DNA from 3 places in the Pseudoalteromonas sp. L23 genome. Region 2 is predicted to be linked to each of the others. Evidence: predicted binding sites of a transcription regulator. Region 2 holds the regulator's gene; each other region holds the start of a gene.
The links. The regulator FliA, encoded in region 2, starts transcription of late flagellar genes. The targets are predictions, from matches to a motif close to CTAAAGNTNNNNNNNNNNNNGCCGATA.

Region 1 (4,262 bases), on a different contig from region 2:
TACTCGCCTATTGCAGCGAGACGGCAAAGGCGGGTACTTAGAAAATATTTTGCCAACCTTACGCTACCTCGTTGAAGTAGCGAATAAGTATAAAGAATTTCAGTGGCTTGCAAGCTGGCTGGAGAATGACATAATGCCTCAAGCGCAGGCCAAATTAGGCACTAAATAGAAGTAACAATGAAAGCGATAATTTTATCTGCTGGTCGTGGTAAACGCATGATGCCACTGACCGCTAACCAACCAAAACCTATGCTTAACGTCGCAGGAAAGCCACTACTTGAGCATCATATCGAGCGTTTAAAAGCGGCTGGGATCTGCGATATCGTGATAAATCTTGCATGGCAAGGTCAGGTGATAAAAGACTATTTCGGCAATGGTAGTCACTTCGGTGTCAATATTGAGTACAGTGATGAACCTGAGGGGGGATTAGAAACCGCAGGTGGAATCATTCAAGCACTGCCGATGTTATGTGAACAGGATGACAGCTTTATTGTACTCAATGGCGATATTTTTACGGACTATGATGTCAGCAGCTTAGTGCAGTTACAGCTCGGAAGCACAGCAGAGGGCCATTGCGAGGCGCACATTGTGTTGGTAGAAAACCCTGAACATAATCCTGAAGGCGATTTTTGCCTTGCCCATCAGCCGCTCAATCAGCAAAAGTATACCTTGTCTGGTATTGGCAAATATCACCAAAGTTTTTTTACCGAGCTTGGGGCTGGCTTTATAAAACTAGGGCCGTTGCTGCGCAGTGGGCTTGAGCAGCATAAAGTTTCTACTGAACTGTATTTGGGCGCATGGGACGACATCGGCACGCCAGAGCGACTAAAAATGATCAACGAAAAGTTAGGGTATAGCGATGTGGGGTAAATTATTAGGCACAATTTTCGGCTTTTTATTTGGTCGTTGGTTAGGCGCTATTTTAGGGTTTTATCTCGGCCATTTATTTGATAAAAGTTTGCGTCAGGATTTTGATAAAGTCGGTGGCTTTCAAGGTTTCATGAAAGGTGAAGATCTGCATGAGCGCCAAGCCTTGTTCTTTTCCAGCTGTTTTTCTGTGATGGGACATATTGCGAAGTCTAATGGTCGAGTCAGCGAAATCCACATTCAAGCTGCGTCTGCATTTATGAGCGAAATGGGCTTGCAGGGTGAAGAGCGAAAAGAAGCACAACATGCGTTTACTGCGGGAAAAAGCAGTGACTTTTCGATAAAAGAAGCGGTTACCGATTTTAAAGAAGCTTTTGCCAGACGCTATGACTTGAGGCAGCTGTTTTTAGAGATTCAAATTCAAATGGCATTTTGTGATGGTCATGTGTCTGATGCGGAGAAGGCCTTACTTAAACAGGTGAGCAAGTATTTAGGCTTTGCAGAAACACACTTTTTATTCCTGCTAAAACGCTACCAAGCAGAATTTGAGTTTCGCCGCTCACAGGCGTCGGGGAGATCGCAACATCAATACCAGCAACATGGCGGCCGTCAACCAGCATCACAAGATAATGGCTTAAGCCGTGCTAAAGCTTTGGCTGTACTGGGATTGAGTGAAGAGGCAAATGAGCGTGATATCAAAAAAGCTTACCGCAAACTGATGTCGCAGCATCACCCTGACAAATTGGTGTCTCAGGGATTACCTAAGCATATGATGGAAGTTGCAAAGCGTAAAAGCCAAGATATTCAGTCTGCCTATGAATATTTAAAAAAGAGCTAACTTGAAACACTATAAGACGCGTAAAAAGCCGAGTAACTCCTTTCTGAGCCTTTGATGTTGGAGTGGATCGGTTTTTTCTCCAAAAAGCTCCCGTTGGCGATAATCAAATTTACTGTTTTTTCTCGCCCAGCGCGCTCTGTCCGGCGTATTGTCGACCACAATAGGATTGTCAAAACTGTAGTAAACATCCAGTAAAGCAGGGCTTATCAGAGAAAGGTTGGATGCTAAGTGCTTTTGCCGCGTTGCATTAGGCAGTTGTGGGCTAACAACGGCAAAGGCATCGATACGTAGTTTGGGCAGAGTAGCTAAGTGCTCACCGAATAAACCTGCGCTATTACCAAATGCGACAACCACCAACTTTTCTGTTTGAGTCATGGACAGGGTGTTGTAAAGCACCTCAAAGCGGCTGATCAGGGCCATTTTATATTCGTCGAGATTAGATTCTGAAATGGGTGCAAGCGTTTGCTGAGCCGGTTTTTCAGCATCGGGGAGCGCGATGTCTTGCTCTAGCAGACTTGGTGCATAAGAAAGGTCCGGCGGAGTAAGGGTATAGGTGTCGTAGCCATCATCGCTTAAGCGCTTTGCAAGAAAGCTTATGCCGCTGTTATTGAGGGGCGGAGTTTGCATGTCTGGTAATAAGATCACGATGCCTTCACGAGCAGCTGCCATATATTCTTGATGAAATACATAAAAGCTTTCGTTTTCGCTTTCCAGTTTCATCAGTTGCGATGGCTCGTAGAAGCGATTAGCGTCTTGCTGATAAAGAGAACCAAGTGGTGCTGCGTCAATATGTTCTGCTGCAAAAGTCGTCGCGGGTAAAGTGGTAACAAGTAATAAAAGCGTTCTGATGATCATGGTACAAGCGCGTAAAATATCATAATTGGTTATCGACCAGTTAAGTGAAAGCTTTAGCTGTCGCTATTTTTTAGCGTTTTAAGTTAAACTGCTCGGCAGTGGAAATGAAAGGAGAAATTTGTGCAGTATAAAGATAGCAAACGAGACTATCTCTTTATGTTTTTAAAAGGGGCCGGAATGGGAGCTGCGGATGTTGTCCCAGGCGTTTCTGGCGGCACCATTGCTTTTATTACCGGCATCTATGCACGCTTTTTAAATGCCATCAAAAGTGTGAACTTACAGGCTTTGAGCACATTGCGCCGTGACGGCCTAAAAGCAACGTGGCAGTACATTGATGGTAGCTTTTTACTGGCGGTATTTTCTGGTTTGCTCATCAGTGCAGCGTCTTTGGCGAAGGTGATCACTTATTTATTGGAAGCACACCAAACACTGGTATGGTCATTTTTCTTTGGTCTTATCGTCGCTTCTTTTATTTATGTTGCAAAACAGGTCTCTCATTGGAACGGCCAAAATATTATCGCCTGCGTAGTTGGTGCTGTCGTGGCCTTTGCTATTACTTCTCTTTCACCAGCTGAAGCGCAAGCATCTCATTGGATGTTTTTTATCTCAGGTGCTATTGCCATTTGCGCGATGATCTTACCTGGGATCTCAGGGAGCTTTATTCTACTGTTATTGGGTATGTATGGCCATGTACTCAGTGCGGTGAACCAGCTTGAATTTGGCTTAGTGAGTCTATTCTTACTAGGTTGTATTGTGGGGTTAATGTCGTTTTCGCGCCTACTCAGCTGGCTATTGGCGCACTATCAACAAGTAACGTTTTCGCTACTAGCTGGCTTTTTACTTGGCTCGCTTAATTTATTGTGGCCTTGGAAACAAGTGCTTACGACTTACGTGAATTCCAGTGGTATAGAAAAGCCATTGAGTCAGGCCAATATTTTGCCAGCACAATACAGTACGCTGTATGGTCAAGACCCGAATACGTTGGCATGTATTGCGCTTGCCATTGCAGGCCTTGCGCTGATCTTAACCATTGAAAAGATAAGCGAAAAATATTAATAACATAGACATCTAGAACAATAGATACGTGTTGAGCTTACGTGTCTATTGTTCTAAACCACCCAGTCACAGAAAGTCGCGGCGCTTTTGTAAATGGCGCGACGTAAGTCACAGAATGAATTTTACTTACATCAAAAACCACCAGTGAATTGAACTTAGGTGCATAACTTTTAGTGGGTGTGCCATCACGTTCAAAAAACTGCAGTAGCCCGCCCCAGTCAGGGTGCCAACTTTTGCTTAGGCTAAGTACATAGGCATAAACCCGGCCCTCAGCTTCAACAATATCATTATGTCGCGTTAAATACTGACCACCAATAAATCGTGTTGCTTGGGCAGAGGTACGGATAATGTTCTGTCCAGATATCGCGGAAAAGCAGGACTGTACAGCGCTACTATTGAGGTTATTGTAGAGCTTTTTCAGCGCCTCAGGGCTCGTCGATTCTATGGAGTGGCGGCCATACATAAAACCAACGCCACGTGATGCATAGCTATGTATATCTTCGAGCAAGGCTTGCTGCTCTTGCGGTGTTAAGGCAAGAATATCACTGTCTTTGACTGATTTTGCTGTCCCGTTATGAAAAAGTGCGAGTTGGTAGTCTAGGTTACAGAGGCACTCATGTAGTTGTTGAGCGTTTGTATCGTCTAG
Region 2 (4,262 bases):
ATTTGAGCAACCACAGCAGTGGATCGAGTCTGATGAATTAGACAACGGTTTTGGTGATGATTTACCTGAGTTAAATGCCAAGCCTGACGAAATGAGTGCAATGCGCGAAGAAATGAACGCTATTCGTCAATTACTTGAACATCAAGTATCTGGTCTAATGAAACAAGAAATGGCTCGTCGCGATCCAACCCGTGCGTGCCTTGTAGATCGTCTGGAAGGAATGGGCATAGACAAAGACGTTGCAGAGCAAATGGCATGTTTTATCCCTGATGATGTGTCTCGTAAAGAAGCTTGGGACGCGCTGTTGAATATGGTAATTAACCAAATGCACACCACCAACAATGATATTCTTCGTCAAGGTGGCGTATTTGCAATGGTTGGTCCAACAGGTGTTGGCAAAACCACAACGGTTGCAAAATTAGCGGCATTAGGCGCACAAAAATACGGTGCAGATAAAGTGGCGCTAATAACCACCGATACCTATAGAATTGGCGCTTACGAGCAACTAGCTACCTATGGTAGAATCATCGGTTGTCCGGTTAAACAAGTTAAAGATGCAAATGAACTTGCAGAAGTGCTTTATCATTTACGCAATAAGCGTCTAGTATTAATAGATACGGCGGGAATGAGTCAAAGAGATTTGCGCTTAACTGAACAGTTAAATACACTTATGCGTAGCGCGAGAGTAGATATTCGTAGCTATTTAGTGTTGAGTGCGACAGCACAGATGAATGTGTTACAAGAAACAGTAAGACACTTCAAAAAAGTAAATTTAAGTGGCTGTATTTTCACAAAACTTGATGAAAGTCTAAGTTTAGGTGAGATAATTAGCATAGCGATTCAAAATCGCTTGCCAATAGGGTATCTTACCAACGGTCAGCGAGTGCCAGAAGACATTCGCGTAGCAAATGCTCAAAAGCTAGTAAAAAAGGCTGAGCAATTGTATTTAAAAAGAATAAAAGCACAGCACTCTCGACGTGTACCTGTAGCGTCAGAGTCAGTAGGAATGTATGATTAACACAGTTTTAGATCAAGCAAGTGGCCTGCGTAGAATGAGTCAAAATAGCAACCAGGGTGTAAAAGTAATAGCCGTGACCGGTGGTAAAGGTGGGGTGGGTAAAACCAATGTCTCGCTCAATACTGCCATCGCTATGGGCCAACAAGGACAGCGAGTTCTCGTTTTAGATGCGGACTTGGGCTTGGCAAACTGTGATGTGATGTTAGGGCTCCGAGTAGAAAAGAACCTTTCACATGTGTTGTCGGGTGAATGTGAACTAGATGAGATTCTCGTAGAAGGTCCCGCTGGTATCAAAATTGTGCCAGCTACTTCGGGTTCTCAAAGCATGGTGGAGTTGACTCCCGCAGAGCATGCTGGACTTATTCGCGCATTTAGCGAGCTTAACACTCAATTTGATGTTTTAATTGTTGATACCGCAGCTGGTATCTCAGATATGGTTCTGAGCTTCTCTCGAGCTGCACAAGATGTGATGGTTGTTGTGTGTGATGAACCGACTTCTATTACGGATGCTTATGCGTTGATCAAAGTTTTAAGCAGAGAGCATGGCGTTTATCGTTTTAAAATAGTTGCCAATATGGTCCGCAGTATGCGTGAAGGGCAAGAATTATTTGCTAAACTTTCAAAAGTTACAGACCGTTTTCTTGATGTAGCATTGGAATTAGTGGCCACAGTACCATTTGACGAAAACATGCGTAAGTCCTCTCGTAGACAAAGAGCAATCGTGGATTTATTTCCGAGCTCTCCAGCAGCAGTTGCAATTAAAGGACTTGCTGCCAAGGCAGTTAAATGGCCAATTCCTCATCAACCTTCCGGTCATCTAGAATTTTTCATTGAACAACTTGTAAACGGGTGATTATGGCTTCTCCGGTCAACAGAGCTGCGGGATATCAAACTTCTGACCATATCCATAAAGTGGTCGAGAGGCATGCTCCACTTGTCAAAAAAGTGGCATGTCACCTGATCGCTCGGCTTCCGGCAAGTGTGCAGCTCGACGATCTAATTCAATCAGGTATGATTGGATTGATTGAAGCATCTAAAAATTTCGATGCTACTAAAGGCGCTAGTTTCGAGACCTTTGCGGGGATACGCATCCGAGGTGCAATGCTAGATGAAATCCGTCGCGGAGATTGGGCCCCTCGGTCCGTACATAAAAACAGCAGAATGGTAGCCGAAGCTATATCTGAGCTCGAATCTCTCCTTGGCCGCGAACCAAAAGACACTGAAATCGCTGAAAAACTTGATATATCTTTAGATGAGTACCATCATATTTTACATGATGTAAATGCAAGTAAAGTCATCGGCATTGAGGATCTAGGGGTTGATGAAGATGTGATAACCCCAGCAAACAGCGATTTTGCGCTAGACAAACCGTTTAATAACGTTAAAAATGAACGTTTTAACGAGTCTTTAGTAAATGCTATCAAAGCACTACCCGAAAGGGATGCTCTGGTGTTGTCACTTTACTATAACGACGAAATGAATTTAAAAGAGATTGGTGCCATCCTTGATGTCAGTGAATCTCGAGTAAGCCAAATTCACGGTCAGGCAATGATAAAGCTCAAAGCTAAAATCAATGACTGGATAAATTAGAGTACATAAAATAGTTGGGTTCGAACCTCACTGGAGGAAGTTTTGGATAAGAACATGAAGATTCTCGTGGTTGATGATTTCTCTACTATGAGAAGAATAATCAAAAACCTATTAAGAGATTTAGGCTTTACCAATGTTCAAGAAGCTGATGATGGTAGTACAGCACTTCCGATGCTACAAAATCAGGAGTTTGACTTTGTAGTAACTGATTGGAACATGCCGGGCATGCAAGGTATTGATCTGCTTCGTGCAATACGCGCAGATGAAAAGCTTAAGCACATTCCAGTGTTGATGGTTACCGCAGAAGCGAAAAAAGAACAAATTGTTGCAGCAGCGCAAGCTGGGGTGAACGGATATATTGTTAAACCGTTTACTGCAGGTACGCTCAAGACTAAGCTTGAAAAAGTATTTGAGCGACTAGGCTAAACAGCAAGGGGATATGGCCTATGTCTGTAAATGCTGCGCCGCAAATTACACTTGAACAAGCCAAGCAACTTGTTGAGCTACTAGAGCAAGGTGAACAAGAAAAAGCTGACCAGCTGATTTTAGAAGCTGCTAACAAAGAGCAATCGGAGTTATTTGCAGAAGTTGGAAAGCTAACTCGCCAATTACACGAGTCCTTGAAGAACTTTGAGCTGGATACTCGACTCTCAGATCTCACGACAGAGGCTATACCTGACGCCAAGCAGCGTCTTAATTATGTTATGGAAATGACAGAAAGCGCTGCTAATAAAACGATGGACGCGGTCGAAGAAAGCTTACCTCTTGCGCAGAATCTTGCGGATGAGTTAGCACAAATAAAGCCTACTTGGGATCGGTTGATGAGCAGAGATATTCAACTCGGTGAGTTTAAATCTCTGTGTCATGATCTCGACAGCTTTATGCAGACTTCAAAGACACGTACAGACGAATTACAAGGCTTAATGACTAATGTGCTGATGGCGCAAGACTATCAGGATTTGACTGGGCAGGTCATCCGTCGAGTCATTGAGCTTGTGAGAGAAGTAGAAGATAGTCTCATTCACCTTCTAACTGTGTTTGGTACTTCGGATGAAGCGCCTGCAGTTGCAGAAAATGCGAATGAAAACGAAATAAAAACAACTGAGACTATCAGTGATGAATTGTCTGGACCTGAAGGTCCAATTATTGACGCTGAATCGCGAGATGACGTGGTTTCTGGTCAAGACGAAGTCGATGACTTGCTATCTAGTTTAGGCTTCTAGTTGGAGAGTGTGTATGAGCTTTGAAGTCGATGAAGATATCTTGCAGGACTTTCTTGTTGAAGCAGGCGAAATATTAGAACTGTTATCTGAACAGCTTGTTGAACTAGAAAATAATCCCGAAGATAAAGAACTTCTCAATGCGATTTTCCGTGGCTTCCATACTGTTAAAGGTGGAGCAGGCTTCCTCGGTATGACCGAACTGGTTGATGCCTGTCACGGTGCAGAGAACGTGTTTGATGTACTAAGACAAGGGCAGCGAAAAGTAACGTCAGAATTAATGGATGTTATTTTGCAATCTTTGGATACGATCAACGAAATGTTCGCTTGTATTCAAAACCGAGAGGAACCCGAAGCTGCCGATCCTGTGTTGCTTGAAACCCTCCATAAACTCAGCCAACCAGCATCTGAAGACGAAGTCAGTGAAGTGATTG
Region 3 (4,262 bases), on a different contig from region 2:
TGTTTGATTTTTGTTCTTCTGAGTGGGTTTTGGTCGCGACGCCCGACTTGCCGCCTAGTGATCTAGGCAAAAGTTGAGCAACAATGAACAAAGCGCACTCAGGTGAACCCAAAGGGCAGCGCTTGATTGGCATTTCTACTGTGTTCTCGCCTGACTCACATAGAATGACTATGCTACGCAGGCTCTGCCTTGTATAAATACCAATCAAACTGCTGCAAAAGCAAACTTGAAAGATAAACAGGCCCTAATATTCCTTATCAAATAAAAACAGCCACTTAATGTGGCTGTTTTTATTTATCGTTTAAAAATTAAAGCATTAGACTCTAAATTTTGAGGTTGCATCTTTCAAGTTGTCGGACAGTACATGGAGATTCTCAGCAACGTCTTGTACTTCATTCAACGCTTGCATTGTGTCTTGGAAAGACTGGTGCATAGATGTCACATTGTTTACTACCATAGCGGCTACCGAGGTCTGTTCCTCCGTTGCCGCAGCAATTTGACCATTCATGCTATTAATTGACAAGATTTGTGCTGCTATCTGCTCAATCGACTGCCCAGTTTGTGCAGCAGCTTCAGCATTATTAATTGCCATACTGCTTGCACTTGTCATTGCTTTCACCGCTTGATTTGCTGCTTCTGTTAGCACATTTAAAAGTTCTCTTATCTCATTGGTCGACTTTGCTGTTCTTGAGGCTAATTCGCGGACTTCATCAGCAACCACCGCAAAACCTCGACCTTGCTCACCTGCACGAGCCGCCTCAATCGCAGCATTCAAGGCAAGTAAATTGGTTTGCTCTGCAATCGATGTGATCACATTTAAGATTTGCGTCACGTTCTGTGTATCATCAGCTAGCTTATTGATCGTCTCTGCTGCGTGATTAATTTCTTCACTTAACGCTTGTGATTCGTTAACTGACACCTGAATTTGGCGCTTACTCTGCTCAACTTCTTGTTCGGCCAGCTGAGCAGCATCAGAAGCTTGTGACGCTGAATGAGAGATATCACCCACACTTAACCGCATTTCTTCCATAGATTGACGTACTACTTCCGCGTCATGCGTTTGTTGATTCGTTGCCCCCTCAGCTTTTTCCATCCCCTGAATAAGGCGACTTGAGTCTTTCATCAAAGGTTCGACGACACTCATCACCTCAACAACAGCCCCTTTTAGTAACCCGACAAATTCATTAAAGTTTATGGATACCTGGCCAATTTCATCGTGAGAGCGCACATTGAGCGTGGTGGACAAAGAGCCCTGCCCTTGCGCTAATAGTTTCAGATTTTGCGCCGCATCCTTAGCTGAGTTGCCTATACCTCTTGCGATCATAACCGCTAAGAAAACCAGCACAAGTAAAGAAATAACGGCCACAATCAACATTATCGTGAGCGCGTTTGCTGAGCGCTCTTCGGTATTTTGAAGTAATTCAACAAAACGATCATTCGCGTTCGTTTTAGCCTTGGTAAAATCTGCGACTAAGCCTTCGTAGATTTCAGTTTTCTTTTTGGCATCTTCTTGGATACGAGAAAAATCAGCTGTACCATCTATCATTCCTCCAGCAATTTGTTGCGCAATTTTGCCGTACTGCGTAAGTTCATCGCTATTATCTGAGGGCATAAAGCCACTTTGTACCGACTCAATTTTTTGCAAGTTAGCTTGGATTTGCTGTTGATATTCTTTTGCTTTATCTAATAATTCAGCATCCCCGAAGGTTACAGCTTGAGTGAATAGCTCATCTAAATTCTGCAGCTTATTTGCGTTTTCTGTGGCGAGGTTAAGAATTTTGTATGTCTGCTCCTCTAATTCATTTAAGGCCCTTTGGTTAGAACTAATAGCGTTGTAATTAACAAACACGATAACCACAAAAGCGACAACCGCAACGAGCGTAATTGCGTGGATCTTTTTGGTGATACTAAGATCAGCAAAAGCAGTACCTAGACTCATATATACACCTTTTGAAGTAAGACGAGTTCATTATCGACTGATTTATTATAAATTTTAACTAAATATAGAATATTTCCAGCTTTTTTGCCGCCTGAGGATGAAGATTTAAACAAATTATTCAATCTGGGAACATAGAAGTGTGAAAATAAAAAATGCCGCTCAACGAGCGGCATCAATAACAACAAGTAATTAGCGGGTTGAGTAATTGATTAAAGTAAACCTAACTTTTTCAATTCACGTGTCGCCATTTCGCTAGAAAGAGGAACGTAACCATCTTTCTCAACGATCTTTTGACCTTCTTTAGACAACACCATCTTCAAGAATTCAGCCTCGATAGGTGCTAATTCTTTATTAGGGTGCTTGTTCACATATAGGTATAGGAAGCGAGACAGTGGGTATTTGCCCTGTGCCACATTTTCTAATGTTGCATCAACGTAGTTCGTGCCTTTTTTCGCTAATGGTACGGTACGTACGCCTGACGTTTTATAACCGATACCAGAATAACCAATCGCATTCACTGAAGACGAGATAGACTGTACTACAGACGCAGAACCTGGCTGCTCGTTAACATTATTGCGGAAGTCACCTTTACACAGTGCTTTTTTCTTGAAGTAACCATAAGTACCAGATACTGAGTTACGACCATAAAGCTGAATATCTTTTGCTGCCCAATCACCCGTTAGACCAACATCACTCCAGCGATTTGCCTGTGCTGCCGAACCACACTTGCGCGTTGAAGAGAAGATTGAATCAACCTGTTCAATTGTTAAGCCTTCAATTGGGTTATCTTTGTGTACAAATACTGCGAGCGCATCAATTGCTACGCGGATTTCTGTTGGCTTATAACCATAACGCTTTTCAAAAGCTTCGATTTCTTTTGATTTCATCTTACGGCTCATTGGGCCGAAGTTTGCCGTTGCTTCCGTTAGTGCAGGTGGCGCAGTAGAAGAACCAGCAGCTTGGATTTGGATATTTACGTTAGGGTAAATTCTTTTATATTCTTCTGCCCAAAACGTCATCATGTTGGCAAGCGTATCAGAACCTACAGAAGAGAAGTTTCCTGAGATACCGCTGGTTTTATTATACTCTGGTAACTTTTCGTCTAAAGCAGATACTTGAGTAGAAACTAATGTAGTAATAGCCACACCCATTGCGGCAACTAAGCTTTTAAATTTCATTGGGGTCACTCCAGTTGTTGGTCCCAGTTATTTTACGCAGCTCATTGTGCAGCGATAAAATGACAATAAAATTACTCTTAAATTACACTTTTATGACTTTCATCATTTGTCATAAAAATTCGCTTTTGTTTGGGGAAAGCAAACCAAAAGCGAGAGCCTTCACCCACTTTGCTTTCAATATGTAAAGCTGAGTCATGACGAGACAACACATGCTTAGTAATTGCTAAACCAAGGCCCGAGCCGCCTGTTTTTCGGCTTCGTGCTTTATCCACACGGTAAAAACGTTCAGTTAGTCGGTTAATGTGTTCAGGCGCGATACCATCGCCATTATCGACGACACTAAAGGTCGGCAAGTCGTTTTCTAAATACCAACGTACACGAATGTGCCCACCGGGTTTAGTGTAATGAATAGCATTAAAAATTAAATTTGAGTAAGCACTGCGTAACTCATCCCCAGCCCCTTTGATATCCAAAGTCGGATCAATGTCAAAAACGAGCTCATGGCCCTTTTCCTGATTAAGTGACTTCGCTTCGGTATAAATAAGATCAAGCATGGCAGGAATATTCACGGCTTTGTCATTGTCTTGCTTTCTCGCCCCTTCGATTCGAGACAAGGAAAGAAGTTGATTTACCAGACTATCCATCCGTTTACACTGATCTATCATAGTACCATGTGCTTTAGCCCACATTGCGGGGGGTGGCATATTATCGCTATCCATCATCTCTAGATAGCCAGCCATGACGGTTAGCGGCGTCCTTAGCTCATGAGATACATTTGCGACAAAGTCTTTGCGCATTTGCTCTAGTTGCTTTAGTCGGCTAACATCACGCGCCACTAGCATAAGCTGCTCGGCATACGGCATGACTCGTATTTCCAACACTTGCTCATGTGCAAGTCCGGTCTCAAGCTCTAATGCTTCATCAAAGCGATGTTCATGCATGTATTTTACAAATTTAGGATCTCGGATAAGGTTATCCAATCTTTGACCATGATCTGTAGGCCATTGCAAACCTAACACTTTCAAAGCTAATTGGTTACACCACACAATACTGAGATCTTGTTGCAGTACAACGACCGCGTCTGGGATAGCTTCAGCCCCCTCACGAAAGCGTCGGATCAGTTCAGCGAGCTCATTACGCTTTTT

Region 1: a site for FliA is predicted at 2,591-2,617, ahead of L3V43_RS03025 (DUF3530 family protein). Genes of this name have one in related genera too.
Region 3: a site for FliA is predicted at 1,971-1,997, ahead of L3V43_RS03795 (HAMP domain-containing methyl-accepting chemotaxis protein). Genes of this name have one in related genera too.

The regions. Positions count from the first base shown of each region.
Region 1 is NZ_JAKKCW010000001.1:664,763-669,024, reverse strand. It holds gene L3V43_RS03040 (phosphotransferase) at 1-169, shown strand, start outside; gene murU (N-acetylmuramate alpha-1-phosphate uridylyltransferase MurU) at 178-870, shown strand; gene djlA (co-chaperone DjlA) at 860-1,705, shown strand; gene L3V43_RS03025 (DUF3530 family protein) at 1,715-2,560, opposite strand; gene L3V43_RS03020 (DUF368 domain-containing protein) at 2,681-3,616, shown strand; gene L3V43_RS03015 (2OG-Fe(II) oxygenase family protein) at 3,654-4,262, opposite strand, start outside.
Region 2 is NZ_JAKKCW010000009.1:96,421-100,682, reverse strand. It holds gene flhF (flagellar biosynthesis protein FlhF) at 1-1,018, shown strand, start outside; gene L3V43_RS15455 (MinD/ParA family protein) at 1,011-1,871, shown strand; gene L3V43_RS15450 (RNA polymerase sigma factor FliA) at 1,874-2,608, shown strand; gene cheY (chemotaxis response regulator CheY) at 2,651-3,034, shown strand; gene L3V43_RS15440 (protein phosphatase CheZ) at 3,055-3,831, shown strand; gene L3V43_RS15435 (chemotaxis protein CheA) at 3,845-4,262, shown strand, end outside.
Region 3 is NZ_JAKKCW010000001.1:828,332-832,593, forward strand. It holds gene L3V43_RS03795 (HAMP domain-containing methyl-accepting chemotaxis protein) at 317-1,939, opposite strand; gene L3V43_RS03800 (phosphate ABC transporter substrate-binding protein) at 2,149-3,117, opposite strand; gene phoR (phosphate regulon sensor histidine kinase PhoR) at 3,195-4,262, opposite strand, start outside.